DNA from 3 places in the Nonomuraea sp. NPDC051191 genome. Region 2 is predicted to be linked to each of the others. Evidence: riboswitches for the same ligand, from Rfam matches in the RefSeq annotation. Region 2 holds a riboswitch; each other region holds the start of a gene.
The links. Region 2 has a riboswitch for thiamine pyrophosphate ahead of ACIA8R_RS02565 (purine-cytosine permease family protein). Riboswitches for the same ligand answer to the same signal wherever they lie in the genome.

Region 1: linked by a shared signal. The riboswitch ahead of thiC (phosphomethylpyrimidine synthase ThiC) and the one ahead of ACIA8R_RS02565 (purine-cytosine permease family protein) in region 2 are both predicted to bind thiamine pyrophosphate.
Region 3: linked by a shared signal. The riboswitch ahead of ACIA8R_RS16205 (FAD-dependent oxidoreductase) and the one ahead of ACIA8R_RS02565 (purine-cytosine permease family protein) in region 2 are both predicted to bind thiamine pyrophosphate.

Annotation. Positions count from the first base shown of each region.
Region 1 covers NZ_JBITEZ010000007.1:86,044-95,970, reverse strand. Annotated here, with positions in the region: gene ACIA8R_RS21305 (hypothetical protein) at 1-719, shown strand, start outside; gene ACIA8R_RS21300 (SDR family oxidoreductase) at 772-1,623, shown strand; gene thiC (phosphomethylpyrimidine synthase ThiC) at 1,634-3,112, opposite strand; TPP riboswitch at 3,105-3,217, opposite strand; gene ACIA8R_RS21290 (class I SAM-dependent methyltransferase) at 3,253-3,873, shown strand; gene ACIA8R_RS21285 (glycosyl hydrolase family 95 catalytic domain-containing protein) at 3,833-6,076, opposite strand; gene ACIA8R_RS21280 (hypothetical protein) at 6,136-6,486, shown strand; gene ACIA8R_RS21275 (universal stress protein) at 6,489-7,325, shown strand; partial or broken gene ACIA8R_RS21270 (GDSL-type esterase/lipase family protein) at 7,399-8,160, shown strand; gene ACIA8R_RS21265 (YbaK/prolyl-tRNA synthetase associated domain-containing protein) at 8,365-8,877, opposite strand; gene ACIA8R_RS21260 (ArsR/SmtB family transcription factor) at 8,867-9,166, opposite strand; gene ACIA8R_RS21255 (AIM24 family protein) at 9,423-9,927, opposite strand, start outside.
Region 2 covers NZ_JBITEZ010000001.1:542,345-552,271, forward strand. Annotated here, with positions in the region: gene ACIA8R_RS02540 (LCP family protein) at 1-457, shown strand, start outside; gene ACIA8R_RS02545 (GPP34 family phosphoprotein) at 504-1,151, opposite strand; gene ACIA8R_RS02550 (TenA family protein) at 1,174-1,779, shown strand; gene ACIA8R_RS02555 (DNA-formamidopyrimidine glycosylase family protein) at 1,817-2,695, shown strand; gene ACIA8R_RS02560 (rhodanese-like domain-containing protein) at 2,722-3,045, shown strand; TPP riboswitch at 3,097-3,210, shown strand; gene ACIA8R_RS02565 (purine-cytosine permease family protein) at 3,201-4,580, shown strand; gene ACIA8R_RS02570 (methylated-DNA--[protein]-cysteine S-methyltransferase) at 4,566-5,138, opposite strand; gene ACIA8R_RS02575 (ATP-binding protein) at 5,234-7,102, shown strand; gene ACIA8R_RS02580 (ATP-binding protein) at 7,254-7,679, shown strand; gene ACIA8R_RS02585 (YidC/Oxa1 family membrane protein insertase) at 7,676-8,317, opposite strand; gene ACIA8R_RS02590 (DUF6412 domain-containing protein) at 8,390-8,590, opposite strand; gene ACIA8R_RS02595 (hypothetical protein) at 8,587-8,760, opposite strand; gene ACIA8R_RS02600 (response regulator transcription factor) at 8,855-9,553, shown strand; gene ACIA8R_RS02605 (HAMP domain-containing sensor histidine kinase) at 9,550-9,927, shown strand, end outside.
Region 3 covers NZ_JBITEZ010000005.1:273,794-283,720, reverse strand. Annotated here, with positions in the region: gene ACIA8R_RS16225 (polyprenyl synthetase family protein) at 1-1,064, shown strand, start outside; gene thiE (thiamine phosphate synthase) at 1,127-1,780, opposite strand; gene ACIA8R_RS16215 (Rv2175c family DNA-binding protein) at 1,758-2,132, opposite strand; gene ACIA8R_RS16210 (FAD-dependent oxidoreductase) at 2,163-3,332, opposite strand; TPP riboswitch at 3,385-3,501, shown strand; partial or broken gene ACIA8R_RS16205 (FAD-dependent oxidoreductase) at 3,470-3,724, shown strand; partial or broken gene ACIA8R_RS16200 (FAD-dependent oxidoreductase) at 3,890-4,849, shown strand; gene thiS (sulfur carrier protein ThiS) at 5,107-5,307, shown strand; gene ACIA8R_RS16190 (thiazole synthase) at 5,300-6,055, shown strand; gene pknB (Stk1 family PASTA domain-containing Ser/Thr kinase) at 6,224-8,158, shown strand; gene alc (allantoicase) at 8,165-9,112, opposite strand; gene allB (allantoinase AllB) at 9,113-9,927, opposite strand, start outside.

The sequences.
Region 1 (9,927 bases), on a different contig from region 2:
AGGAGTCCCTGGTCATCAACGGGCGCGCGCCCGCCCCGCCGGGCGTCGCCGGGATGGGCTGCCACACCACCGCCTGGGCGATCGAGACACAGCACGCCAACCACCTCGTCTCGGACGCCACCACCGGCCCCCAGGCGGTCAGGGCGCTGAAGGAGGCCGTGCGCAAGGACCTCCAGTCGCGGATCATGGAACTGGCCGCGCTGCTGCCCGTCGAACAGATCGAGGGACGCCAGCTCGCGAGCATGTTCGACGAGGCCGCCGCGGTGCTGAACGCCTCCGACGCGCCCACGGCCGCGATGGCCTACCTGTCGTTCCGCAACCTCATGCCGTTCGCGACGGTCAACGAGGGCGACCGCGGCGGCCACGCGGAGAAGAAGGACGGCGGGGTGGACATCACGTTCGACCGGACGGCGATGAAGCTGGCCGCCGACCACAAGCAGGAGGAACTGGTCAAGAACGCGAAGTCGGTCGCGGACAAGCTGCTGGCCGAGCGCGACCTGCTCGCCGCCGACCTGGACCGCTGGGAGGACGACGACACGCTGTCCACCGCCGTCGAGACCGTCCGCACCCGGCTCAAGGAGCAGGCCGACTTCCTCAAGCGCGCCAAGAGCGGCGAACTGGCCACGTACGCCAAGGAGGCCGGGACGAAGGTCTTCGACACCAGGCTGATCGAGCACAAACGGGTGTGGAAGGAGGTTCAGGACTTCAGAAAGGGCTGACCTGGGCAAGCCGTGACGTTACCGATACCCCGCCGGGGGAAGACCGCCGGACATGTCAGACACACCACCACCGCAGAGCCAGCCGTACCCGGGCCGTACGGGGGACATGTCCCCCGAGCCGCGCGACGAGATGCGCGGCTACGAGGGCAGGAACCTGCTGGCGGGCAAGAGGACGCTGATCACCGGTGGTGACTCGGGCATCGGCCGGGCGGTGGCGGTCGCGTTCGCCAAGGAGGGCGCGGACGTCGCCATCGCCTACCTCGACGAGCACGACGACGCCAACCACACCCGCGGCCTGGTCGAGCGGGAGGGGCGGCGCTGCGTGCTGCTGCCCGGCGACCTGGCCGACCGCGACCACTGCGTGGCGGTCGTGGAGCAGGCCGTCGCCGAGCTCGGCGGCCTCGACGTGCTGGTCAACAACGTGGCCTACCAGGCGCCGGTGGACTCCCTGGAGGAGCTCCCGGACGAGCAGTGGGAGCACACGTTCGCGGTCAACATCCACAGCTACTACCGCGTCACCAAGGCCGCGCTGCCGCACCTGCGGGAGGGCTGCGCGATCGTGAACACCTCCTCGATCAACGGCCTGCGCGGCAACAGGAATCTCATCGACTACGCCGCGACGAAGGGCGCGATCAACGCCTTCACCTACTCCATGGCCCAGAACCTGGTCGAACGCGGCATCAGGATCAACGCCGTCGCCCCCGGCCCGGTCTGGACGCCGCTGATCCCGGCCACGATGCCGGAGGAGAAGGTGGAGACGTTCGGCGCGCAGGTGCCCATGAAGCGGGCCGCCGACCCCGACGAGATCGCCCCTTCGTACGTGTTCTTCGCCGCCGACCGGCTGTCCTCGTACTACACGGGTGAGGTGCTGGCCCCGATCGGCGGCGAGACGCTGCCCGGCTGACCGCGGCGGGCTACAGGTAGATCGTGCCGCCCTTCCGGGTGAACTCGGCCGCCTTGTCGGCCATGCCCGCCCGTACCTCGTGGCTGAGCTTCATCGAGCAGAACTTCGGGCCGCACATCGAGCAGAAGTGCGCGGTCTTGGCGGGCGCGGCGGGCAGGGTCTCGTCGTGGAAGGCGCGGGCGGTGTCCGGGTCGAGCGACAGGTCGAACTGGTCCTCCCAGCGGAACTCGAACCGGGCGTCCGAGAGCGCGTCGTCCCACGCCTGGGCCTGCGGGTGGCCCTTGGCCAGGTCCGCCGCGTGCGCCGCGATCTTGTACGTGATCACGCCGGTCTTGACGTCGTCCCGGTTCGGCAGGCCCAGGTGCTCCTTGGGGGTGACGTAGCAGAGCATGGCGGTGCCGTACCAGGCGATCATGGCGGCGCCGATGCCCGAGGTGATGTGGTCGTAGCCGGGTGCGATGTCGGTGACGAGCGGGCCGAGGGTGTAGAACGGCACGTCGTCGCAGAGCTCGCGCTGCAGGTCGACGTTCTCCTTGATCTTGTGCATGGGCACGTGGCCGGGGCCCTCGATCATCACCTGCACGTCGTGCGCGTGCGCGACCTTGGTCAGCTCGCCCAGGGTGCGCAGCTCGGCGAACTGGGCCTCGTCGTTGGCGTCCGCGATCGACCCCGGGCGCAGGCCGTCGCCCAGCGAGAACGTCACGTCGTAGCGGGCCAGCAGGGCGCACATCTCGTCGAAGTGCTCGTACAGGAAGCTCTCGCGGTGGTGGGCCAGGCACCAGGCGGCCATGATCGCACCGCCCCGCGAGACGATCCCGGTCCTGCGGCGGACGGTCAGCGGCACGTGCGCCAGCCGCACGCCCGCGTGCACCGTCACGTAGTCGACGCCCTGCTCGCACTGCTCGATCAGGGTGTCGCGGTAGACCTCCCACGACAGCGCCTCCGGACGCCCGCCCACCTTCTCCAGCGCCTGATAGATCGGCACGGTCCCGACCGGTACGGGCGAGCTGCGGATGATCTGCTCGCGGGTCTCGTGGATGTTCGGCCCGGTGGACAGGTCCATGACCGTGTCGGCGCCCCAGCGGGTGGCCCAGGTCATCTTCTCGACCTCCTCCTCGATCGAGGAGGTGACGGCCGAGTTGCCGATGTTGGCGTTGATCTTGACCAGGAAGTTCCTGCCGATGGCCATCGGCTCGGACTCGGGATGGTTGACGTTGGCGGGGATGACCGCCCGGCCGGCCGCGACCTCCTGCCGTACGAACTCGGGCGCCATGCCCTCCCGGACGGCCACGAACTCCATCTCCTTGGTGACCACCCCGCGCCGCGCGGCGCCGAGCTGGGTGACCGGGGACCCCCACGCCGAGCGGTCGGTACGCGACGGCCCTGAGGTGTCGTAGAGCCGCACCGACGTGCCGTTCGACAGCCTGACCTCGCGCATGGGCACCTGGAGGTCACCGATGTGGATCTTGGAAAAGCGCGCGTCGCTCATCGCGCAAACTCCCTTCGCCGGCATTATCCGGAGCAGGTTCTGGCGGTCGGCGGCTGGCAGCCGTCCTCTCAGCCCGGTCCACACCGGGCTCCCGCGTTGGTCACCGCGATCATAACCTCGCGCGTGGCAGGATCAAGGGGATGTCTGATCCCATTGCGCACACGACCGCCACCTACGACGTCATCGCGAACCAGTTCGACGAGCGGTTCGCCGCTCCTCTTCCTTCGTTCGCGGCCTTCCGCGAACGGTTCGCCTCATCCCTTCCCGCCGGAGCCACGGTCGCCGACCTGGGGTGCGGCCCCGGGCGCGAGTCGGCCTGGTTCACCGGACGCGGCCTGTCCACCGTGGGCGTGGACCTGTCGATCGGGATGGCCGCTCTCGCCGCCGGGCGAGGCGTTCCCACCGTCCTGGGCGATCTGCGGCACCCGCCGCTGGCGCCCGCGTCCCTGGACGGCATCTGGTCGGCCGCGGCCCTCGTGCACGTGCCGTCCGAGCAGACCGAGTCGACGTTGCGCGCCTGGCACGCGACACTGCGCCCCGGCGGGGTGCTCGCGCTGACCACCGCCCTGGGCGACAGCGAGGGGTGGGAGCCGGTGCCCTACCGGACCGAGTACGAGCGCTGGTTCGTCCATCGCGACGCCGGCGACCTGCTCACGGCGCTGGACTCGGCCGGGTTCGCGGTCGCCTGGCACGAGTCGAGCGTGACCCACCGCACCTGGTTCAGCGTGCTGGCGACAGCGCGTAGCTCTCCCCTGCCCTAGTCTCCAGGTCGAGCGCGAACCCGGGGCCGCGCAGCCGGGCGGTCCCGCCGCGCGCCGACGTCAGCCTGACCTCGGCCGGCACGCCGTCCGTCCAGGTCACCCCCACCGAGAAGCCGCCGCGGGCGCGCAGCCCGTCGAAGGAGCCCGCGCGCCAGGCGGACGGCAGCGCGGGCAGCAGCTCGACGACGCCGGCGTGGCTCTGGAGCAGCATCTCGGCCACCCCTGCGGTCGCGCCGAGGTTCCCGTCGATCTGGAACGGCGGATGCGTGTCCCACAGGTTCGGCAGCGTGCTGGACCGCAATTGCCCGCTCAGCATGCTCAGCGCGCGGTCGCCGTCCTTGAGCCGGGCCCAGAAGTTGACCTTCCAGGCCATGCTCCAGCCCGTGCCTCCGTCGCCGCGGGCTTCGAGGGTCGTACGCGCCGCCGCCAAGTGCTCGGGAGCGGTGAGCTGCGTGCCGGGGTGCAGGGCGTAGAGCTGGGAGACGTGCCGGTGCCGGTCGGCGGGGTCGTCGAGGTCGGCCTTCCATTCCTGGAGCTGCCCCCAGGAGCCGACGCGCAGCCCGGGATCGAGCCGGTCGGCCGCCGCGCGCAGCCGTCCGGCGAACTCGGCGTCCACGCCGAGCGTCCGCGCGGCCTCGGCCGTGCAGGCGAACAGGTCCCGGACGATCTGCTGCGGCATGGCCGCGCCCGCGGTGAAGTCGCCGTGCTCGGGCGAGTAGGCGGGCGAGACGACCAGGCTGCCGTCGCGCACGTCGGGACGCAGGTTGGCCAGCCAGAACTCGGCGGCCTCGCGCATCGCCGGGTAGGCGTGCCCGCGCAGGTAACCCTCGTCGCCGTCGAACAGGTAACGCTCGTAGAGCTGGCGCACCAGCCAGCCGGCCGCGTCCGGCATCCAGAACGACGTGGGCCAGTCGTGCACCCCTGTGAACCCGAACGGGTTGGTGTTGGAGTGCACCACCCACCCCTCGGTGCCGAAGATCGACCTGGCGGTCTCGCGTCCGGGCGCGCGCAGCCCCGCCACGAACTCCTGGTACGGCACCGCCGTCTCGGCCAGGTTCGCCGGCCCGGCGGGCCAGTAGTTCATCTGGAGGTTGATGTTGGTGTGGTAGTCGGACTCCCAGGGCGGCGAGTTGGACGCGTTCCACACCCCCTGGAGGTTGGCCGGCAGCGAGCCGGGGCGGGAGGAGGCGATCAGCAGGTACCGGCCGTACTGGAAGTACAGCGTCTCCAGCGCCTTGTCGGACGGGCTCGCGGCCCCTTCGTAGCCGGCCAGCAGGCGGTCGGTCGGCAGGTCGGGCATGATCTGGCCGAGGTCCAGGCGGACCCGGCCGAACAGCGCCCGGTGGTCGGCCTCGTGCTCGGCCCGCAGCTCCCCGTACGGCCGGCGCGCCGCCGCGTCCACGGCCGCCGTGACCCGCGCCGCCGGGTCCGGGCCCCGGTAACCGGGATGGACGGGCGCGTGGTCGGTGCCCGCCGAGAACACGAACACCGCGCTGTCGGCGCCGGTCACGACGACGCGGTCGCCCTCGTCCGTACGGGTGCCGCCCTCGGTCAGCACCTGGACCTGGCCCTCGTACACCAGGCCGTTGTCGGCCAGCACGCCCCGGACGCGCAGCCGTCCCGCCTCGGCGGTCACTTCCTCCCCGCCTGGGTGCGCTGTGCCGAACCGTAACGTGAACCCCACCCGCCCCGGGCGTGCCGCCGTCAGCCGTCCGACGATGACCTTCGCCGGGTACGAGGCGAAATATTCCCTGGTGAGCACCACGCCGTCGGCGTCCTCGTACGTCACGGCGGCCACCGCCGTCTCCAGGTCGAGCGTGCGCCGGTAGCCGCCCGAGAAACCACCGGTCACGTCGAGCAGCAGCTCACCGAAATTCTGGTACGCCCCGAACCCGGGGATGTGCCCCACCGTGCTGTAGGACGGGTTTCCGAGGATTCCGGCCACTTCCTCCGGCGCGACCGAACCCCGCTCGTCGATCATCCGGCGCACGGCGTCCAGCGCGCCGGGCCGCTCCTCGGGCCAGTTCCCCGACGCGCCGGGCTCCGCGCTGCCCGGACCGCCGGTCCACAACGACTTCTCGTTGAGCTGGACGCGTTCCGTCCCGAGGGTCCCGAACACGCACGCGCCGAGCGCTCCGTTGCCGATCGGAAGGACGTGTCCTTCCCAGTCGGGGGCGGGCTCGTCGTACCGGAGCGTCAGCATGGCGATCAGCCTAAGGTTTGACGATCGCCCCTGGCGGTACGGACCCCCTCAGGGGAACTATGATGAAGATCGCCGCTGTGGCCGCGATCGTGGCTCTGACCACGATCGGACCGGCTGCCGCCTCTGGGGACGGCATCGAGCAGCAGGAAGTGAGCAAGCAGCAGTACCGGATCCTGACCGCCCAGTGCCGCTACGCCGACACGCAGGCCCTGCGCGCCAAGTGCAGGCAGGCGGTCCAGGAGAACTACCGCATCGGCCGGCGCAACCGTTCACTCGACTGCCGGACGTACTCCGGCGTGACGGTCTGCGGCGAACTACTCCTCAGCAGGACCGAGCGCGCGTGCATCGACGAGTCCACCAGACAGGGCTTGGCGTACCGCCGCGCCGAAGTGGAATGTTACGTGGCCTGACCATGATCGTCGCAGGTGTCGACGGCTCGCCGACCGGACTGCTGTCCGTCGACTGGGCCGCCAAGGAGGCAGTGCTGCGCGGGGTGTCGCTGACCGTGGCCCACGTGGTGCCCGACTGGGTCTGCCGCCCGATCTCCGGCCGGTACGCGGAGGTGGGCAAGTGGATGCGCGACGGCGCCAAGGAAGTGCTCGCGGCCGCCGAGCGGCACGCCCGCGAGCAGGGCGCCGAGGTGACCACGGAACTCGTGCCCGGCGATCCCCGCGCCGCGCTCATCAAGACCGCCGAGCAGGCCGAACTGCTCGTCGTCGGCAGTCGTGGCCTGGGCGGCGTCCGTGGGCTGCTGCTCGGCTCGGTCGCCCACGGGGTGGCCGCGCACGCCCACACGGACGTCGTCCTGGTCCGCGACCCGCCCGCCGTTCCGCGCGGGGAACTGGTGGTCGGTGTGGACCGCTCCGAGGGGAGCCTGCGCGCGCTGAAGTTCGCCTTCGCCGAGGCCGAGCTGCGCGGCGCCCGCCTGCGCGCGGTGGAGGCCTGGGCCTGGCCGCGCGCTTCGGGCTTCGACCCCGCCGATCCTGAGGCCGAACGCGAGACCCGCGAGGCCCTGCGGACGTTCCTCGCCATACCCCGGCAGTGCCATCCCGGCGTGGAGGTGATCGAGGACGTCGTGCACGGCCATCCCGTCGAGGTGCTGCGCGAGGCGGCGTCCGGGGCCGACCTGCTGGTCGTCGGCAGCCGGGGGCACGGCACGCTGAAGGGCATGCTCATCGGCTCGGTCAGCCAGGGCATGCTGCACCACGGGCCCTGCCCGCTCGCGATCGTGAAAGTCACATCGGTGTAGGGGATGTTCCCGCAGGTCGCCGCCTTCCGTTCGGACGGCCGCCTTCCCCGTCTCCCCCGCCCGCTCCTACCATCTGCGCAGGCCACGCGATGGGAGTGGACATGCGCAGGATCAGCGCCTTACTGACGGCGATGCCGGCACTGGCCGGCGCGGTGCTCGTCCTCACCACGTCGCCCACGACGGTGACAACGAGGGTCACGGCGACTACCTGGCCACCAACATCGCGAACCAGGGCCTGCTGCCCGGCTGGCTCTCGGCCACCAGGCCCGACATCGTCGTCATGCACCTCGGCACCAACGACGTGTGGAGCAACATCGCCCCCGCGACGATCCTGGGCGCGTTCACCACCCTGGTGAACCAGATGCGGGCGAGCAACCCCGACATGAAGATCCTCGTCGCCAAGATCATCCCGATGAACCCGGCCACCTGCGCCGACTGCGCGCAACGCGTCGTGGCCTTCGACAACGCCGTCCCCGCCTGGGCCGCCGCCACCACCACCGCCCAGTCCCCCGTCACGGTGGTGGACCAGTGGACGGGCTTCAGCACGGGCACCGACACCTACGACGGCGTGCACCCGAACGCCTCCGGCGACCAGAAGATGTCCGACGCCTGGTACCCGGCCCTGACCGCCGCCCTCTCCGGGCCTTCCTCCCCCACCCCCACCTCGGGGAGCGGTGACTGCGCGGCGGCCTACCGGATCACCGGCCAGTGGCAGGGCGGTTTCCAGGGCGAGGTGACCGTCACGAACACCGGCGCCTCCCCGGTGACCGGCTGGGACGTCGGCTGGACGTTCGCCGACGGTCAGGCGGTCAGCCGGCTGTGGGGTGGGCGGCTCACGCAGACGGGCTCGTCCGTGCAGGTCAAGAACGAGACCTGGAACGGCGCCCTCGCCCCCCGGCGCCACGACCACCTTCGGCTTCCTCTCCTCCTGGACCACCACCAACACCCCACCGACCGCCACCTGCGCCCGCGCTTGAGGCCCGGTTGGTTGCCGGTACCCACACGCGGTCTTTGTCGGCGGGCGGTACCCCGCAGGGGCTCAGTTGGCGGCCGGCACCGGCGCCGCCACGATGGTGGCCACGCGCGGCGCGGCCAGCCGGACGTAGTCGTCGGTGGCCAGCACCAGCGACCGGTCGAGCCGCGCGGCGTTGAAGTAGATCTCCGGCAGCTCCAGCAGCGAAGGATCGACCACCAGCTCAAGACGAGGGTCGAAGCTGAACGGCAACACCGTCCCGCTGACGCTCCCCGCCAGCTCCTCCGCCCTGTCCTTGTCGGCGAAGGTCACGTACGTGCCCTCCAGCAACCCCTTGACCGCCTGCAGATCCAGCCGCGCATCCCCCGGCATGACGGCCAGCACGTGCCGGGTCACCTTCTTGCCGACCTTGACCATCACGATCAGGCACTTGGCCGCCTGCTCCACACCGTGCCCCCGCAGGGCGCTCACCAGCTCGGTACGGCCCTCCGCCGGATGGTCGATCACCCGGTAGCGCGCCCCGCCGGCATCGAGATCGGCGATCAGACGTTCGTAGGCGTCGGCCGAGTCACCAGTCACTGCTCAACATCTCCTTGACCTTGGTGATCCGGTCCTCGTCGCGCTGGTAGAAGACCCATTGCCTGATCTTCGTGCCCCGGATCAGCCCCGCCTTGGCCAGCACCTTGAGGTGCTCGCCGCAGGTGGGCTGACTCACGCCCAGCTTCTCGGCGATGAACAGCGAACAGACGCCGTCCCGTACGAGGTCGCCGTCGCGCTGTGGGCGGAAGTGCCGCTCGGGGTCGCGCAGCCACTCAAGGATGAGCAGCCGTTTGTCGCTGGCCAGCGCCTTGACCAGATCCACATCCACCGAGCCAGTATGGCAATTAGCTAATTACCTGTCCACGCCCGAACCGCCACCTGACGTAGAACCGGCACCTGCCCTCGGCGCCCACACGCACTCCCCGGCCGCCGCAGGCCACTGCCTCCTCGGCAACCGCACAAGCCTCCCCGCCGCCGCAGGCCACTGCCTCCTCGGCAACCGCACAAGCTTCCCGGCAGCCGTACAAGTCGGCCGGACAGCTGCACCACCGTCGGCCGCGCCATGCCTCACGGCCGCGCATGCCTCACGACGCCTGCACCACCGGCGCCCCTTCGCTGGCCTGCACCAGCACGAATCCCTGCCCCCGGAACGCCAGTTGCATGGCCTCCCCGCTCCCCCGCCCGATCAACGCCCCCGCCTTCATCGTGCGGTTGACCCCGACCTGCAACCCCGTGCTCCAGCACACCGCCGCCTGCCCGTCCACGAACGTCGGCATCCTCGCCACGTCCAGCAGCACCGGCGTGCCGTGCGTGGTCACCGCCACCCACCCGGTGCCGGTCACCGTGGTGTTGAACAACCCGCCGGCCGCGACCCCGGCCCCCTGAACCCGCTGGATGTCCCACCGGAGCTCCGGCCCGAACGCCAACAGGTTCCGCCCGTTGACCGTCAGCCCCTCGTTCTCCAGGTAGAAAAGGTGGATGTCGTCGGCATTGTCCGCCAGATAGAGCAGCCCCTGGCCGCGTACCCGCATCAGGGAGGTGCCCTCTCCCGTCACGGCCTTCTTGAGCAACCGGCCGATCCCGCCGGCG
Region 2 (9,927 bases):
CGTCCGGGCCGACGTCGACGACCCCAAGGCCGGGCTCAAGCTGAAGAAGGGCAAGCAGGTGCTCAACGGCTCCCAGGCCCTCGGCTACGTGCGCACCCGCAAGGGCGGCGCGCTGCCGGACTTCGAGCGCACCAAGCGGCAGCGGCAGTTCCTCGGCGCGGTGGTGAAGAAGGCCGCCAGCCCCGGTGTGCTGATCAACCCGTTCACGTCGATCCCGCTGGCCATGAGCGCCACGGACGCCGTCGAGGTGGACTCGAGCACGGGCGCGTTCGACATGCTCTCGCTGGGGCTGGCCATGGGCGACAGCCCGGTCACGACCGTGGTGCCGTTCGGCGGGAACGAGATCGTCGCGGGCGGCGGCGCGGCGGTCAAGTGGGACCGGCTCAAGGCGCTGGCCCTCTTCGACGCCCTGAAGGCCGACAAGCCGGTGCCGAAGGAGATCGTGGACGCGGGCTGACCCGTCCCCTGAGGCGCGCTCCCGGCGCGCCTCACAGGACTGCGGATCAGCTCGTGGCGGCGACGGTCGCGGCGGTGGTGGTGGTGAGGATGACGGCCGCCGTGATGGCGCTGATCGTCTTGGCGACCGCCTGGCCGGCCCACTCGCCCTCGGCGATCTCCTTGACGCGCCCGCGGTCGGCGCCGGGAAACGCCTTGAGGTCGAGCTTCGCCGCGTACATGATCGCGATCAGGGTGGCCGTGCGCTGGTCGGGCTCGGCGCCGGTGAGGACGGCCGTCACGCGTTCGCGCACGTCGGCCTCCACCTGAGGGTCGGACTCCGGCCAGCGGGTGGTCGGGAAGATCCCCAGGACCTTCCTGCGCTCCTCGGCCAGCACGCCCGACTCGGCGAGCCTGGTGAGCAGCCGCCAGCGCAGCTTGCCCGACTGCAACCGCTGCACCCACCACGCGGGCTTCCTGGCCTTGCCGTCCTCGGCCATGCGTGCGAGGGCGGCGTCGAGCTCCTCGTCGCCCAGCGGGGCCGGGTCCTTGACCGTCACCTTGTCGTCGGCCAGTTCCACGCGGCCCGCGGCGGCCAGCTCGGCGAGGATCGCGCCGCCGAGCGCGGGGTCGAGCTGGATGCCCCCGATGAGCTGCCTGCCTTCCTCCTCGCTGTAGGCGAGCAGGAGGAGTTCTTCGGCGATCGTCACGGTCATGCCTCGACACTAACCTCCCAGCATGAGCATTTCGGAAAAACTTCACGCGATCGGACGTCCGCTGCTCCAGGCGCAGCTCGACCATCCCACGGTGGCCGGGATCGGGCGTGGCGACCTGCCGGAGCCGGTCTTCCGGTCCTGGCTGGAGCAGGACTACCTGTACCTGCTCGACTACGTGCGGGTGTTCTCCAGGCTGGCCTGGCAGGCGCCGGACGGGCATCTGGGGGACCTGGTGGATCTGGCGCACGCGACGTACCACGACGAGTTGCGCCTGCATCGGTCGTTGTCGGCGGAGTTCGGGGCCGACCTGGACAACGCGGTGAAGGGGCCGGCGTGTGTGGCGTACACGGCGTTCCTGTTGGAGGCGGCGGGGTCTTATGGGGAGGGGCTGGCCGCGCTTTATCCGTGCATGTGGGGATATTCGAGTCTTGGGAAGATCCTTGCGGAGAACCCGCCCGCCGAGCCGCGTTACCGGGCCTGGGTGGACACGTACGCCGATCCCGGTTTCGCGGCGCTGACCGTACGGATCGGGCAGATGATCGACGAGGCCGACCCCGATCCTGTACGGGCGGAGGCGCTGTTCACCGAGGGCATGGCCCACGAACTCGCCTTCTGGGACGTGCCGTAGTCGCGTGACGGCCCGGCGCGCGCCATACCCTGGTGGCATGCCGGAACTTCCCGAAGTGGAGTCGCTCACCCACTTCCTGCGCGAGCGGGCGGTCGGCCGTTCGATCGCGGGCGTGGACGTCGTCGCCTTCCAGGCGCTCAAGACGTTCGACCCGCCGGTCACCGCGCTCGGCGGGCTCACCGTCACGGGCGTGTCGAGGCACGGCAAGTTCCTCGACCTCGACTGCGACGGCCTGCACCTGATCATCCACCTGGCCCGCGCCGGCTGGCTGCGCTGGCGTGACGACCTGTCCGGCGCGCGGCCGGTGCGGCCGGGCAAGGGGCCGCTGGCCGTACGCGTACGGCTGGCGCCCGACGACGACGGCCTGGCCCCCGGGTTCGAGCTGACCGAGGCCGGCACGCAGAAGCGGCTGGCCGTCTACGTCACCGACAAGCCGGAGGACGTCCCGGGCGTCGCCGCCCTGGGCCCCGACCCGCTCGACGACGCCTTCACCGTCGAGGCGCTCAAGCGCATCGTGGGCGGCAACCGTGCCCAGATCAAGGGCCTGCTGCGCGACCAGAAGGTGATCGCCGGCATCGGCAACGCCTACTCCGACGAGGTGCTGCACGCCGCCAGGATGTCGCCGTTCAAGATCGCGGCGACGCTGACCGACGCGCAGATCGCCGACCTGCACGAGGCCATCGTGACGACGTTGCACGACGCCGTGGAGCGGGCGCACGGGCTGGCGGCCAAGGACCTCAAGGCGGAGAAGAAGTCCGGGCTGCGCGTGCACAACCGGGCGGGCCAGCCGTGCGACGTGTGCGGCGACACGATCCGCGAGGTGTCGTTCGCCGACTCCTCGCTCCAGTACTGCCCGACCTGCCAGACGGGCGGCAGGCCGCTGGCCGACCGGCGGATGTCGCGCCTGCTCAAGTAGGGTCCGGGGCGCGGGATGATGGAAGCATGACCGTTCCAGAGATCGAGGCCACCGCCGTTCCCGACGACGCCTACCTGCTCGACGTCCGCGAACAGGACGAATGGCTGGCCGGCCACGCCCCCGAGGCCGTGCACATCCCCATGTCGCAGATCCAGGGCCGCGTCGAGGAGGTGCCCGCCGACCGCACCGTCTACGTAGTGTGCCGGGTGGGCGGCCGGTCGATGCAGGTCACGGCGTGGCTCAACCAGCTCGGGCGCGACGCCGTCAACGTGGGCGGCGGCATGCAGTCGTGGGAGTTCGCCCGCCGTCCGATGGTCAGCGAGACCGGACAGCAGCCGTTCGTGGCCTGAATGCCCCACTGTGGCGGTTCTGCCGCCATTGAGGCATGATGAGGGCGCCAACTGCATAGTCGCGGGAGCTCGGGGTGCCGGGCTGAGAGGGCAGTAACACAGCCGCTGCCGACCGCCTGAACCTGTCCGGGTAATGCCGGCGTAGGGAGTGTGCGATGACGCATGTCGTCGACGAAGTACCGCTGACCCTTGACGGCGCGCCCCCCAAGACCCTCGGCGTCCTCGACCAGGGCGCGCTCTGGGCCAACCTCGGCGTCAGCCTCCTCGGTTTCTCCGGGGCGCTCATCCTGATCGACCCGCTGGGCGGCGCGCCGCTCAGCCTCGTGGCCGCGCTCACGGCCGCCGTGGTCGGCAGCCTCATCGGCACCGCCATGGTGGGCCTGTCGGCCATTCCCGGCACGCAGACCGGGCGGCCGGCGATGGTGCTGCTGCGCGGGCTGTTCGGGGCGAAGATGTCGTACGTCCCGTCCGTGCTGAACATCGTGCAGATGCTCGGCTGGGGGGCCTTCGAGCTCTGGGTGATCGCCAAGGCCGCGAACGCCATCTTCGGGGACGTCCCGTACCAAATGTGGGTCGTGGTGGCGGGCGTGCTGACCACCGCGCTGGCCGTCTGGCCGCTCGGGTCGATCAGGCTGCTGCGCCGGTACGTGACCGTCGGCGTGATCGTGTCGCTGATCTGGTTCACCGTGTCGTTCCTGGGCGAGGCGCCGACGTACACGGGCGGGTCGTGGACGGCCTTCGCCCCGGCCGTCGACTACGTGATCGCCCTATCGGTGTCGTGGGTGCCGATGGCCGCCGACTTCGCCAGGCACTCGCGCTCCAGCCGGGCCGCCTTCACCGGCGTCGTCGGCGGCTACACCGTCGCCCAGGTGGCCTGCCTGGCCCTCGGCGTGTACGCGGTGGCCATCGCGGGCGCCCAGGCGGTCCAGGCCGACGGCATGGTCGTGTTCCAGCCGTTCGTCGTGGCGCCGCTGGGCGCGCTGTTCTTCGGCATCCTGGTGCTGCGCGAGACCGACCAGTCCTTCGCCAACGTCTACTCCACCACCGTCTCGCTCCAGAACCTCATGCCGAAGGTCGACCGGCGGGTCGTCTCCACCGCGATCGGCGTGCTCACCACCGCGATCGCCCTGGTCGTGGACGTCACCTCCTACGGCGCGTTCCTCGGCGTGATCGGCGCGGTGTTCGTGCCGATGTTCGCGGTGCTGGCCGTCGACTACTTCGTGCTCGGCGGCGCCGCCCGCTGGAACACCGCCGAGGACGCGCCTTCGCGCTGGCTGATGCTGCTGCCGTGGGCGCTCGGCTTCGCCGCCTACTGGTTCACCACCTCGACGCCCACCGTCGCCGGCTGGGACGACTTCTGGGCGGCCGCCCGCGACGCGGTCGGCTTCACACGGGAGACGTGGATGAACGGCGCGCTCGGCGGCGCGCTCGTCGCCGCCCTGGTGACCCTGCTGATCGGTGGGCTGACCGGTGGGCTGACCGGTGGGCTGACCGGTGGGCTCACCAGGGGCCTGCGCCGGTCAGCGGGCCGTTGAGACGCGGCGCTCGACGTTGAGCAGGTGCTGCTTGGCGGCCACGCCTCCGGCGTAGTCGCCGAGCTCGCCGTCCTCACGGACCACCCGATGGGAGGGCACGATCACGCAGACGGGGTTGGCGCCGACCGCGTTGCCGACCGCGCGCAGCGCGCGCGGCCGTCCGATGCTCGCGCCGATCTCCTCGTACGTCGTGGTCGTGCCGTAGGGGACGGCCATGGTCTTCTGCAGCACGCTACGGGCGAACGGCGTGGCCAGCGCGAGGTCGACCGGCGTGGCGAACGTGCGCAGCCGCCCGGAGAAGTACGCGTCGAGCTCCCGGCGCACCGGGTCGAGACGGCGGGCGTCGGGCCCGATGAACGTGCCGACCTCCTTGGCCACCCGCTCGTACACGACGTTCTCGGACTCGAAACTGCAGGCCGCGATGCCTTTCCCGGTGACCGCCAGGACCAGCCTGCCCACGGCGCCGTCGTAGGTGCCGAACGCGATGTGCGGCGGGCCCTCGCCCTTGTAGGTGTTGGAGGTCACTCTCAGCAGGGCATCGAGGTCGCTGCTCGACATGCCTCTCACCCGTTTCAGCCACCGGAATCTTCGTGAGCGCAGCGTATCGGACGGATCGCCCGTCAGACCCACCACGCCACGTGCACTATGGAGGTGTGGGGGACACATGGGTCGGCAGTGACGAGGAGATCGCTCGCGCTGTGCTCGCCGGTTCCCCCAACGCCGTGGTGGCGCTCGACCGCGACCAGAGCGTGCTGGTCTGGAACGCGGCGGCCGAGCAGCTGTTCGGCTGGACGGCCGCCGAGATGCTGGGGCGCCGGGCGCCGATCGTCCCCGACGAGCTGACCGCCGAGCACAACGCGGTGCTGGAGCGCGTACGGACCGGGGGGCAGGTGTCGTTGCGCACCAAGCGCGTCCACAAGGACGGCGGCGCGCTCGACCTGCGGGTGGACATCAACGCCCTGCGCCTGGGCAACTCCGTGGTCGGCTACGTCTGCGTCCACCATCCCGCCCGGGCCGACGAGGTGGCCGGGTTGCGCATGGAACGCCGGGCCAGGCTGGTGCGCCGGCTCACCGACGTGGTCGGCGACATCAACTCCGAGCTGGAGCTGCCGGCCGTGCTCGACCGGATCTCGGCCAGCCTGACCGAGCTGACGGGCGCGGACGCGGGCGGCTTCGTGCTGATCGAGGGGGAGCGGCTGCGGCTGGTCAGCACGTACCGGCTGCCGGAGACGCTCAGGGGCACCACCACCGGCCTGCGGACGAGCCTGGTGGACAAGCTCTTACGCACGGGCAAGACCGTGATGCTGGAGTCCCACGGGCTCGACGACCTGGTGTGGGCCAGGCTCAACGGGCTGCACACGATCGCGCTCGGCCTGGCCGCGGTCGGCGGACGCCCCTACGGCGCCCTCTACGCGCTGTTCGCCGGGACCGCCCCCGGGCACCTGGAGCTGGAGCTCCTCGAACTGCTGGCCGGGCACGCCGGCATCGCGGTCGGCAACGCGGTGGCCTACCAGGAGGCGGTACGGCAGCGGGCGCACGAGCGGGCCGTGTTCGACGCCAGCGCCGACGGCATCGCCGTGCTGGACGACGCCGGCCGGGTCGTGCGCTGGAACCCCGCCGCGGCCGAGCTGACCGCCTTCCCGGCCGACGTCGTGATCGGCGGGCCGCCGCCGTTCCCGCTGCCCAGCCCCGGGGAGAAGCTGACGTTCCAGATGGAGAACGGCCGGTGGCTGGACGTGGTGAGCGCGAAGATCGAGGAGACCGGCGAGATCGTCATCGACTTCCGCGACGTCACCCAGGCCAAGGAGCTGGAGGAGGCCAAGGACCTCTTCCTGGCCACGACCAGCCACGAGCTGCGTACGCCGATCACGATCGTGCGGGGGTTCGCCAGCACGCTCGACGCGCGCTGGGACAAGATGAGCGACTCCGAACGGCGCTCGGCCGTGCACACGATCGCCGAGCGGGCCGGATCGCTGGGTCAGCTCATGGACCATCTCCTGCTGGGGGCCAGGGCGGGCGCGGACGAGCTGGCGGTGCGGATCGAGGCGTTCGACCTCGCCGCCCGCATCCACGCGGCCACGCTCGGCCTTCCCGTGTTGTCCGACCGCCACCGCGTCGAGGTCCGCATCCCGGACGGATTGCCCCCGGTGCTGGGCGACGCCCTGGCAACCGACATCGTTTTGGGGCAATTGCTGGAGAACGCGTTTAAATATTCCCCAATGGGTGGATTGATCTGTGTTGAAGCTTGGTCCGAGAGCGACGACGTGGTCGTAGTGGTGGATGACGAGGGGGTCGGAATCTCACCGCCTGACCGCGAACGGATCTTTGAGCGCTTCGTCCAGGTGGACAGCGGGGACCGGAGGCGCTTTGGTGGAGTGGGGCTCGGGCTCTATATCGTGCGCAGTCTGGCCAGGGCGCAGGGGGGAGAAGTGAGTGCTCAACCGAGGTCCGGAGGGGGTACGAGGATGCGGTTGGTGCTGAGGCGCGCTTCCACTATCCGATCCGACACACCGATGCGGTAACGAGGTGGTCACAGTTGAGCTGATCTATCGTCCAATGTGTACAAGCTGTGATCGAGATGCGGTTTCTGCGATTGGCTAACGGGGCATTTCGGTCGTACCGGGGAGTGTTCCCGCGGGGGGCACAGGGAACGGGGAGGTGGGTGTGTCAAGCGTGGTGCTGCTGCCGTACGCGCCGTCCAGCGTCGCCGTCGCCCGCCAGCGTCTGAGCACTGACCTGCAGGATTGTGGGGTCTACACCGCCGCGATCGACGATGCCGTGCTGGTGGTGAGCGAGTTGCTGAGCAACGCGCTGCGGCACGCGCATCCGCTGCCTTCAGGCATGGTGAGGGTCGCCTGGATGCGTAGCGACGATCACATCGAGGTGGCGGTGAGCGACGGGGGTGCGGCGACAGAGCCGCGGGCGGGCCGCCCGACCCTGTCTTCGCTCGGGGGCCGGGGGCTGGGAATCGTCGAATACGTGGCTGAGAGCTGGGGGGTTCGTCACGACGGGGACACGACGACCGTGTGGGCCATCCTGCCCGCACCCAACGGCGCGTCGGTGAACGGGCAGGTCGCGGCCCTGAAGGAGGCCGGTTAGGCGGCCCTGGCCGCGAGCACGGCCCGTTCGGTGACGGCCCATGCCGTGGAGACCAGGAGGTACAGGCCGCCCGCCAGGGGGAGCACGAGCGCGGCCAGCGCCGAGCCGTACGGAAGCAGCGGCATGACCTTCCGCAGCAGCTCCGGCTGGTCCTCCGAGACCTTGATCGAGCGTGCCGACAGCCATGCCAGCAGCACGAGCCCCGCGATCACGACGACGAAGACCGAAACCGGCCAACTGATCAGACCGAAATTGGCCACCACGCCGGCGATCTGCTGCCCCAGCGGAGCTCCGAACAGCGTGTGCCCGGCCAGCGCGGTCGGATGCGTGGCCACCCTGAACATCAGCCACATGAACGGCAATTGCGCCAGCATCGGCAAGATCCCCGCGAACGGTGACGTGCCTTCCCGGGCGTACAGCGCGGTCAGCTCCTTGGACAACCGCTCGGGATCGCGTCCGTGACGCTTCTGCAGCTCCCGCAGCTCCGGCGCGAGCCGCTGCTTGACCCGGTTGGTGCGCGCCTGGCGCACGTTGAGCGGCAGCAGGACCAGGCGTACGGCGAGGGTGAACAGCACGATGGCGAGCGCGGCGTGACCCCCGGACACGCCGATGACGAACGTGACAAGTGAATCGATCATGAGCCCTTCAGACATGACGACGGATCAGGGCTCACGTGTGATGAGCCCCGCTTGACCGGAAGCGGGGCTCGGCTAAGGCGCTCGTGGACGCGGGCGTCCGGCCGCGTCGGGATCGCGCAGCCGCTGGAAGGCCGTGCGGCGCGCGTAGGTCAGCGGGAAGCCGGAGTGCTCACCGCCGAGTGCGGGCAGCAACGTGGCTGCCCACGTGGCCAGCAGGAGGATCGCCATCATGGTGATCCCCACCAGCCACGGATCGAACAGGAACGACGTCACTGTGACGAACGGGACTTACCGACGATGGTGACCGCGATGAAGACGATCAGTGCGACCACACCGACGATCAGGACGAGCTTGAACAGACCTGCCAGCAGGGGCAGAACGAAGGTGAACAGCACGAAGAGACCGAGGATGGCCCCTAAAACGAGCATGACGACTCTACTCATGAGGCCACCGTACGTCCTCCGAGGATGATCCGCGAGGCTTACGAACCTGTGACGTACATGTCCCCTACGTGGGGCTCAGCCGTACGGTGAGACGGTGAACACCCGCATCCTGGTGGTCGACGACGATCCGACCGTGTCCGAGGTCGTGGCGCGCTATCTGGAGCGCGACGGGCACGAGGTCGAGTGCGTGGGCGACGGCGCCGAGGCGTTGCGCAGGGCGCTGGCCGATCCGCCCGACCTCATGGTGCTCGACCTGATGCTGCCCAGGATCGACGGCCTCCAGGTGTGCAGGAAGCTCAGGGAGCGGTGGCCGGTCCCGGTGATCATGCTGACCGCGCTCGGCGAGGAGATCGACCGGGTGGTCGGCCTGGAGACCGGGGCCGACGACTACGTGACGAAGCCGTTCAGCCCGCGGGAGCTGGCGTTGCGCGTCCAGTCGGTGCTGCGCCGGGCGCGGGGGGCGTCCGTCACGGCCGGGACCGGCGTGCTGCGCGACGGCGATCTCGTCGTCGACGTCGGGGCCCACGAGGTGCTGCTGGGCGGCCATCGGGTGCTGCTGACGGCCAGGGAGTTCGACCTGCTGGCCTACCTCATGCGCAACCCGCGGCAGGCGTTCAGCCGGTCGGCGCTGCTCGACCAGGTGTGGGGCTGGTCGTTCGGCGACTCCTCGACCGTGACCGTGCACGTGCGGCGGTTACGGGAGAAGATCGAGGCGGACCCGACGCAGCCGCGGCGGATCGTCACGGTCTGGGGCGTCGGATACCGGTACGAGCCACTGGAGATCGCGCGGTGACACCCGCCGAGCCGTGTCTGCTGGAGACGTGCCCGGAGGTCGTGGTGTCCGTGAGCGAGCTGCCCATGGTGGTGGCCGTCTCGGCGGTGCTGGGGCTGCTGGTCGCGGCCGCCGGCGTGTGGGCGATGGGACGGCTGCGGACCAGGTCGATCGGGGTGATGCTGGCCGTCGTCGTGGTGGTCGCCGTGGCGGCGACGCTGGCGGGCGTGGTCGCGATCACCATGAAGATGATCATCGAGGGCGCGGTCAAGGACTTTGTGCTCAGCGTCGTCGCTGTGGGCGGCCTGGTGGGGCTCGGGGTGGCGTTCGTGCTGGCCAGGCGGGTGGTGGGCGAGAGCAGGCGGCTGGTGGCGGCCGTGCGGGAGGTGCCGTTC
Region 3 (9,927 bases), on a different contig from region 2:
CCACTGACGCCGCGAGCATGGACGCCCTGCGCACCCAGGTGGAGCGCGCCTTGGGGGAGTTCGTCGAACGGCAACTGCCCGCCTCGGGCGACGCCGAACTCGAACCGCTGCGCACCGCCGCGGGCGACCTGCTGGCCGGCGGCAAGCGCCTGCGTCCCGCGTTCTGCTACTGGGGCTGGCGCGGCGCGGGCGGCACCGACGTGCCGGAGATCTTCACCGCCGCCGCGTCGCTGGAGCTGTTGCAGGCCAGCGCGCTCGTGCACGACGACGTGATGGACAAGAGCGACCTGCGCAGGGGCATGCCGGCCGCCCACCGCCGCTTCCAGACCCTGCACGAGAAGGAGGGCTGGCACGGCTCGGCCGACCAGTTCGGCGAGGGCGCCGCGATCCTGCTGGGCAATCTGCTGCTGGTGTGGTCGGGCGAGATGTGGCGCACCAGCGGCCTGCCGCCGGCGTCGCTGGCCGCCGCCCAGCCCGTCCACGACCACATGCGCACCGAGCTGATGTGCGGCCAGTACCTCGACCTGCTGGAGCAGGCCCACGGCGAGAACACCTTCGAGTCGGCGCTGCGGGTGGCGCTGTTCAAGAGCGGCAAGTACTCGGTGGAGCAGCCGCTCCGGCTCGGCCTGGTGCTCGCCGCCGCCGCCCTGGAGCCGTGGATGGACGAGCTGTGCACCGGCTACGGCCGCCGCGTCGGCATCGCCTTCCAGCTCAGGGACGACATCCTCGGCGTGTTCGGCGACCCGGCCCAGACCGGCAAGCCGGCCGGCGACGACCTGCGGGAGGGCAAGCGCACGATGCTGGTGGCCCGTACCCTGGCCGCGGCCACGCCGGAGTCGGCCGCGACGGTGCGCAGGCTGCTCGGCGACCCCGCGCTCGACGAGGACGGGGTGACCGCCCTGCGCGAGATCATCACGGACACCGGCGCGCTGCGGGAGTGCGAAGACCTGATCGCCGGCTATCTCGCCGACGCCCTGACCGCGCTCGACGAGGCGCCCGTCACCGCCGAGGCGCGCACGGCGCTGACCGAGCTGGCCATCGCCGCGACGTCCCGCAAGACCTGACCCCGGCACTCTGGCCGGGCACCTGGCCTGGGGCGCCCGTCGAGGACGGGCGCCCGGTCGGTTCAGGGGCTCAGGCGCTTGGCGAACTCGGCCGCCGCCGCCCCCGGGTCCTCCGCGTCGGTGATCGCGCGTACGACCACCACGCGGCTCACGCCGTACGACATGACCTCGTCGAGGTTGGCGAGGTCGATGCCGCCGATCCCGAACCACGGCCGCGGCGATTCCGGGTCCGAGGCCGACCCCAGCGACGCGGCGTGCCGCAGCAGCGCCGGGCCGGGCGCGTGGCGGCCCGGCTTGGTCGGCGTGGGCCAGATCGGGCCGCAGCAGAAGTAGTCGACGCCCTCCTCCACGGCCGCGGCGGACGCCTCGGCGATGGAGTGGGTGGACCGGCCGATGACGATGTCGTCGCCGAGTATCTCTCGCGCGACCGTCACGGGAAGGTCGTCCTGCCCCAGGTGGAGCACGTCGGGCCGGGCGGCGTAGGCGATGTCCGCCCGGTCGTTGACGGCCAGCAGCTTGCCGTGCCGGTCGCAGGCGTCGCGGAAGACTTCCAGGAGCGCGAGTTCTTCGCGTGCCTCCAGGCCCTTCTCCCGCAGCTGGATGATGTCCACGCCGCCGGCCAGCACCGAATCGAGGAACTCTGCCAGGTCGCCGCGGTCGCGGCGGCCGTCGGTGCAGAGATAGAGGCGGGCCTCAGAAACCGAGGGCCTGGGCACGCCGCTTGACCTCCGTGTGACGGCCGGCCTTGATCGCCTCGATGGGCGACCCCGGCAGGGACTCGTCTGGGGTGAAGAGCCAGCGCAGCGACTCCACGTCGTCGTAGCCGGCGTCGAGCAACACGGTCAGTGTGCCGGGCAGGCCCTTCATCACGTCCTTCCCGTCGAGGAACACCGCGGGCACCTGCGGCCCGCCGCCGCCGCGGCGTACGCCGAGCAGCTTGTGGTCCTTGAGGAGTTGCTTGGCCCGCCCGATCGAAAGGTCGAGGCGTGAGGCCACTTCGGGGAGAGTGAGCCACTCGTCGACGAGCTGGTCGGTCTCCCGGTCGATCTGTGCAACAGAAAGCGTCACGAAACCACAACTACCACATGCCGTCCTTGCTCAAACAACACAATCCCGTAGGGGGACCTCTGGATCTACCAGGCGTTCTGTGTCGAGGCGGTGACCGCCTTCGATGATCCTACGGCCCTGCACGTAGTCCCGGGGCCGGTCGACGGCGAGCACCGCGGCGAGGGTGTCGCCCGAGGTCAGCCAGACGGCCGACCACTTGCCCTCGGGCTCGCCCCGGTAGACCAGGCGGTCGCCGGAGGGATGGTGGCCGATGTACTGGACCATGTGACCGAACTGCTCGGACCAGAAGTAGGGCGCCGGATCGTAGACGGCCTCCTCGCCCAGCAGGGTCGCGGCGGCGACCTCGGGCGAGCCGAGCGCGGTGTCCCAGTGCTCGACGCGGAGCCGGGTGCCGTAGCGGCGCGACCACCAGGCGGCGCAGTCGCCGGCCGCGACCACACCCGGCATGGACGTGCGCAGGTGCTCGTCGGTGACGACGCCGTTGTGCAGGTCGATGTCGGAACCGGCCAGCCATTCGATGGCGGGCCGCACGCCGATGCCGGTGACGACCACGTGGGCCTGGACGAACTCGCCGCCCACCAGCCGTACGCCGCCCTCGTCCACCTCGTCGACCATGGTGTTCAGGCGCAGGTCGATGCCGTCGTACCAGTGCAGGGTGCGGGCGCCGATCTCCGGGCCCACGGCGTTGGCCAGCGGGGTGGGGCCGGCCTCGATCACGGTCACCGTGCAACCGGCCTTGCGGGCGGCGGTGGCGACCTCGGCGCCGATCCAGCCCGCGCCGATGATCGCGACGTGCGCCCCGGCCACCAGCCCGGCGCGCAGCTCGTGGGCGTCGTCGAGGGTGCGCAGGACGTGCTGGGGGCCGTCGCCGGGCACGGTGATCGGCTCGGCGCCGGTGGCGATCACCAGGCCGTCATGGCCGAGCTCGCCCTCGGTCGTCTCCAGGACGCCCCGGCGAAGGGCCTTGGCGGTGACGCCGGGCCAGAAGTCGATCTCCAGCGCGTCGAGGTCGGCCTCTAGGAAGCTGGAGTCGGCGGCGCCCGACAGGACGGCCTTGGACAGAGGCGGGCGGTCGTAGGGCCGATGGCGCTCCTGGCCGATCAGCGTGATCCGTCCGGTGAAGCCGCGCCCGCGCAGCGCCTCGGCGCTCCGCAGCCCGGCCAGGCCCGCTCCCACCACTACGACATGGTTCACGTTCATGACCATAACGGGGGCGGTGCCGGCGCGTCGCACCGAGGCCGTAGGCTGGGAGGGCAAGACGCGCGGGAGTCCGGCCGTCACCGGGCTGAGAGGAAGGCTTGAACGGGCCTTCGACCGCAAGACACCTGATCCGGATCATGCCGGCGAAGGGAGCGCGGATGAATGTGATCGTGGGCGGCGGGGTCGTCGGGTTGTCGATCGCCTGGCGGCTGGCCCGTGCGGGGTCGCCCGTCACGGTGGTCGACCCGGCCCCGGGCCGCGGGGCCTCCTACGCGGCGGCCGGGATGCTCGCCCCCGTCAGCGAGGTCGCCTACACCGAGGAGCCGCTGCTGCGGCTGGGGGCCGCGTCGCTGAGCCGGTGGCCGTCCTTCGCGGCCGAGCTGGCCGCCGACGCGGGGCTGGACGACGGGTCCGCCGCGGGCTTCGCCACAGGGCTCGCCGGTGGGACCGGCTCGGGCTTCGGCGCGGGGTTCGGCAGTGAGACCGGCTCGGGGTTCGGCGGCGGGTTCGGGCGGGTGGCCGGGGAGGCGGGGTCGATGGAGGCCGCGCGCCGGGGGCTCGACCTGCGCGCCGACGGCACGCTCGACGTCGCCTTCGGGGCCGACGACCTCGCGGCGCTCGACGACCTGGCGGCGTTCATGGACAAGCTGGGGCTCCGGGTGGAGCGGCTGACCGGGCGCGAGTGCCGCCGCCTGGAGCCCATGCTGGCCCCGTCGGTGCGCGGCGGGCTGCTGGCCCCCGGTGACGCCTGGGTCGACCCGCGCCGCGTCACGGCGGCGCTGCTGGCCGCGCTCGACCGGCTGGGCGTGCCCCTGGTGCGGGCGCGGGTGACCGGGCTGCTGCGCGACGGCGACACCACGACCGGCACTGGGACCGGCACTGGGACCGACGCTGGGACCGACGCTGGGATCGGTGCTGGGACCGGCGCTGGGATCGGGGCGATGACCGGGGCCGCGGCGGGTGCCGTGATCGGTGTGCGCCTCGAACCCGACCCGGGTCAGCCTGGCGCCGCCGTGCGGGAGATCGCGGCCGATTGCGTGGTGCTGGCCGCCGGGGCGTGGAGCGGAGAGCTGGCCGGCGTGCCGGTACGGCCGATCAAGGGACAGATCATGCGGTTGCGCTCGCCGCAGCCGCTGCTCGGGCGGTGCGTACGCGGGATGGTGCACGGCGCCCCCGTCTACCTCGTCCCCAGGGGCGACGGCGAGCTGGTGCTCGGGGCCACGCAGGAGGAGCTGGGGTTCGACACCCGGGTGACCGCCGGCGGGCTCTACGAGCTGCTGCGGGACGCCAGGGAGCTGGTGCCGGGCGTCACCGAGCTGGAGGTCGCCGACGTGGTCGCCGGGCTGCGGCCGGGCACCCCCGACAACCTGCCGATCATCGGGCCGGGCGAGGCTCCCGGGCTGGTGCTGGCGACCGGCCACCACCGGGGCGGGGTCCTGCTGGCCCCCCTCACGGCGGCCCTGGTCACAGCAACCCTCACGACACCTGCCGGGGCGACACCGTCCCCTGCGACCCCCACCACGGTGACGCCGCCATCAGGGGCAGCCCCCAAGGGGCCAACGTCTTCAGGGGCGGCAGCGTCCCGAGGGACAGCGTCTCCAGGGGGGCCCGCGTCCTCAGGGGCGGCGTCTTCAGGGGCGGCGTCTTCAGGGGCGGCCGCGTCCTCAGGGGTGGCGTCACGCGGGGCGGGGTCGTTGCCGGGTGTGGGGATTCTGACGGGTGAGGAGGGCGAGCTGGCCGCGCTGTGCTCGCCCGCGAGATTTCGGGATATTTCATGATTGTGACGATCAACGGCGCCGCGCACGAGGTGGCCGACGGCACCACCGTGGCCCAGGCCGTACGGACGCTGACCACCGCCACCACCGGGGTCGCGGTGGCCGTGAACGACGAGGTGGTGACGCGCAGCTCGTGGGAGACGACGGCGCTCGGCGACCGCGACCGCGTCGAGGTGCTGACGGCGGTGCAGGGTGGATGAGCTGATCATCGCCGGGGAGAAGTTCTCCTCCCGGCTCATCATGGGCACCGGCGGCGCGCCCTCCCTGGAGGTGCTCGACCAGGCGCTGGCCGCCTCGGGCACCGAGCTGACCACGGTGGCCATGCGGCGGCTCGACCCCGGCGCCCGCGGCTCGGTCCTCGACGTGCTGCGCCGCCGCGACATCAAGGTGCTGCCCAACACCGCGGGCTGCTTCACCGCGGGCGAGGCCGTCCTGACGGCCCGGCTGGCCCGCGAGGCCCTGGGGACGAACTGGGTCAAGCTAGAGGTCATCTCCGACGAGCGCACGCTGCTGCCCGACCCGATCGAGACGTTCGACGCGGCCGAGCGGCTGGTGGCCGACGGGTTCGTGGTGCTGCCGTACATCGGCGACGACCCGGCGCTGGCGCGACGGCTGGAGCAGGCCGGCTGCGCGGCCGTGATGCCCCTGGGCGCGCCGATCGGGTCGGGCCTCGGCATCAGGAACCCGCACAACATCGAGCTCATCGTGGAGGCCGCCGCGGTGCCGGTGATCCTCGACGCGGGCATCGGCACGGCCAGCGACGCCGCCCTGGCCATGGAGCTGGGCTGCGACGCGGTGCTGCTGGCCACGGCGGTGACCCGCGCGCAGCGGCCCGAGCTCATGGCCTCGGCGATGAGGGCGGCCGTGGCGGCGGGGCGCCAGGCGCGGCAGGCGGGCAGGATCCCGCGCCGCCGCTACGCGGAGGCGTCCTCGCCGACGACCCCGTAGGGGCCCGCCGGAAGTTCGCCGCGTAGGATCCTCCTCAGATCCCTCGGAGGGCTCGGCTCGCGCCGGGTCCTCCCGCCGGTCGGGGCCGCTCTCCTGGGAACGTCTCCGCATCGGTTTCGGGCGCGCGGGCCCTGCCGGTGCCAAAACGCCCGTAAACTCAGGGGGGTGGTGGATAAGACGACTGCGGACCCCCTGGTCGGGCGGCTCCTCGATGGGCGCTACCGCATCGAGAGCCGGATCGCCCGGGGCGGTATGGCGACCGTCTACCTGGCGCTCGACGTCCGGCTGGACCGCACTGTCGCGCTGAAGGTCATGCACTCCTCGCTCGCCGAGGACCCGGCCTTCGTCCGCAGGTTCATCGGTGAGGCCAAGTCGGTCGCGAGTCTGTCCCACCCCAACGTGGTGCACGTCTTCGACCAGGGCACCGACACCGACGTCGTCTACCTGTCGATGGAGTACGTGCCGGGCCGCACGCTCCGCGACATCCTGCGCGAGCGCGGCAGGCTGCCCGCCCGCGAGGCGCTGGAGATCATGATCCCGGTGCTCGCCGCCCTGGGCGCGGCCCACCAGGCCGGGATGGTCCACCGTGACGTGAAGCCCGAGAACGTGCTGATGACCGACGACGGCCGGGTCAAGGTCGTCGACTTCGGGCTGGCCAGGGCCATCGAGGCGACCAACCAGACCCGTACCGGCGTGATGATCGGCACGATCGGCTACATGTCGCCCGAGCAGGTCACCACCGGCGGCGCCGACGTGCGCAGCGACGTCTACGCCGCGGGCATCATGCTGTTCGAGCTGGTGACCGGGCAGCAGCCCTACGACGGCGAGACGCCGATGTCGGTGGCCTACCGGCACGTTCACGACACGGTGCCGCCGCCGTCGGCGCTGGTGCCCGAGGTGCCGCCGCTGATCGACACGCTCGTCGCGCACGCCACGGCCCGCGAGCCGCACGACCGCCCCAACGACGCCACGGCGATGCTCGTCCAGGCGGTCGAGGCCCATCGCATGTTGCCCCGGCTGAGCACCCCGCCGGCCATGACGGCGGTGTTCAACCAGTCGATCCCGCCGCGTCCGAGCGGCGCGGGCGCCCCGTCGATGCCGATGGCCGCGCCCGCCCACACGCTGATCCAGCCGCGCGCCGAGATGGCGCCGCCAGTGCCGCCGGTGTCGCCGCCGCCGTCCACGCGCTCGTTCAAGCCCAACTGGTTCCTGGTCACCCTCGCCGCGGTCATGGTGGTCGCGGTGGCGGTGACCGGCTGGTACTTCTCCCAGACCAAGATGGTGCCGGTGCCCGACCTGGTCGGCCAGAACATGGTGGTCGCCGAGCGGACCGCCACGAGCAAGGGCTTCAAGATCCACAAGGTCGCGGGCGAGTACGACGAGGACACCGCCGAGGGGCTGGTGCTGCGTACCGACCCCGAGGGCAAGACCGAGCTGGAGAGCGGCGGCACGATCACGCTGGTGCCCTCGCTCGGCCCCAAGCGGGTGATCGTCCCCAGCGTCAAGGGGCTGACCAGCGACGAGGCCCGCGTCAAGATCGCCGAGGCCGGGCTCACCGTGGGCAGCGTCAAGCGCCTGCCCAGCGCCGAGGTCGAGCGGAACAAGGTGATCCGCAGCTCCCCCGAGGCGGGCGAGAAGGTCAAGGAGGGCGCGAAGGTCGGCATCTTCGTGAGCGCCGGCATGGTGATGCCCGACGTGACCGGCATGCCGAAGGACGAGGCCGCCGCCTACCTGGGCGGCCAGGGCTTCCAGGTGCAGGTCAACGAGGTCGACGACGACGCCGAGCCCTGCACGGTCATCGCCCAGGCGCCCAAGGCCAAGTCCGAGGTCGACAAGGGCACGCCCGCCATGATCACGGTGGCGCGCTGCCAGACCGACTTCTGGGACTGGTTCAAGGGCGACAACGAGGCCCGCGACGACCAGGACTTCCGCCTGGTGCCCGCGGTCATCGGCAAGAACGTCAAGGACGCCAAGTCGGAGCTGGAGTCGCTGGGCTTCCACGTCCGGGTCAGCCGGCTGGCCAACGGCGGCGTCGTCCAGTACCAGCGGCCGTTACCGAACAGCGAGCGACCGCCCGGCGCCACCGTCTACCTCTGGCAGTAGCCCTCCTCAGGCCAGGTGGCCGTGCAGGCGGACCCTGGCCAGCCCGCCGTCCGGGTAGATGTCGACCCGGACGTGGGTGACCGGTTCGGAGTGGTCGAGGCGGAAGCGGTGGGGCAGGTCGGGCTGCAACCGGGTCTTGGGCAGCAGCCCGATCTCACGTCCGCCGGACAGCCCGGTGAGCGCCACGTGGCCGGGGGCATTGAAGATCAGGTTCGTGGTGTCGATCTCGGCCAGGCGCACCAGGCCCGGCCCGGCCAGGCGGATCAGCAGCCAGTCGTTGCCCGGCTCCCGGCGGCGCGCGGTCTCCCAGCCCTCGGCCTGATGCCGGGCCAGCCCGGGAGCGATGACATTGTTGGGCGCGGAGTAGAACTCATCAGAACAGGCGGTGACCAGGCCGCCGTTCTGCAGCGCGGCCAGGTCGAGGCTCAGGCCGTCGTAGACCGACAGGTCGGGGCGTACCTCGCCGTGCACGCGCAGGCGGGCGATGCCGCCGTCGGGATACATGTTCAGCCGTACGTGGGTGTACCGGGTGTCGTCGCCGGTGACCTCGACGTGATGCTCGGCGTCGCCCTTGAGCCCCGTCCTGGGGACGATCTCCGTCCAGTCGGCGGCGGCCAGCTCGGCCGCTGAGGGATGGCCGGGCACGGCGGCGGCCTCGACCGACGCGTGCGGCGGGTAGTTGCCCTTGAACCAGGCCGTGTCGATCACCACGCCGCGGATCACCCCCGGCAGGCCCAGCCGCACCAGCGCCCAGTCGTGGCCGGGCGTGCGGCGGCGGCGGGTCTCCCACCCGTCGTACACCTGCCCCTTGTTGCCGAACGTCTCGGCGCGGAACCCGGGACGGCCCGGCCTGATCAGGCTCTCCTTCTCGGCGAACGACTCGTCGCTGGCCGCGACGACCGAACCGCCGAGGGTGCGCAGGGCCAGGTCGGGCAGGGTGGTGAAGCCGGACATCTACTGTTCTCCCAAGATGAGGCGGCCGTGCGGCTGCGTGTCCACGGGACGGCCGCGCAGCCAGGTGGTCAGGACGACGCCCTTGAGCACCCGGCCGTGGTACGGGGTGACGGGATTACGGTGGTGCAGACGGGCGGCGTCCACCGGGTTGTCGGCGCCGGGGTCGAAGGCGACCAGGTCGGCGTCGTTACCGGGACCGATCGCGCCCTTGCCGGGGATCGCGGCCAGCGCGGCCGGCGCCGACGACATCCAGCCGACGACGTCGGCCAGGGTGTGACCGCGCCGGGCGGCCTCCGTCCACACCGCCGACAGACCCACCTGGAGAGAGGCGACCCCACCCCAGGCGGCGGCGAAGTCGGGCACCTTCAGATCGGCGGGCGAGGGCGAGTGGTCGGAGACCACACAGCTCAGCACACCGCCGGCCAGGCCCTCCCACAGCAGCTCGCGGTTGGCCCGCGACCGGATGGGCGGGCAGCACTTGTAGGCCGTGCGCCCCTCGGGCACCTGCTCGGCCTCCAGCGTCAGATAGTGCGGGCAGGTCTCGGCCGTGACCGCCACCCCCTCGGCCTGGGCCCGCGCCAGCACCTCCAGGCACTCGGCGCTGGAGACGTGCAGGACGTGCACCCGCGCCCCGGTCTGCGCGGCCAGCGCGACGACCCGCGCCACCGCACTGGCCTCGGCCGCCCCCGGCCGCGACTCCAGGAACTCCCGGTACGTCGGCCCGCCCGGCTCGGCCAGCAGCTCCGGGTCCTCGGCATGCACGACGACGAGCCCGCCGAACCCGGCCACCTCCGCCAGCACCGCCCGCAGCTCCG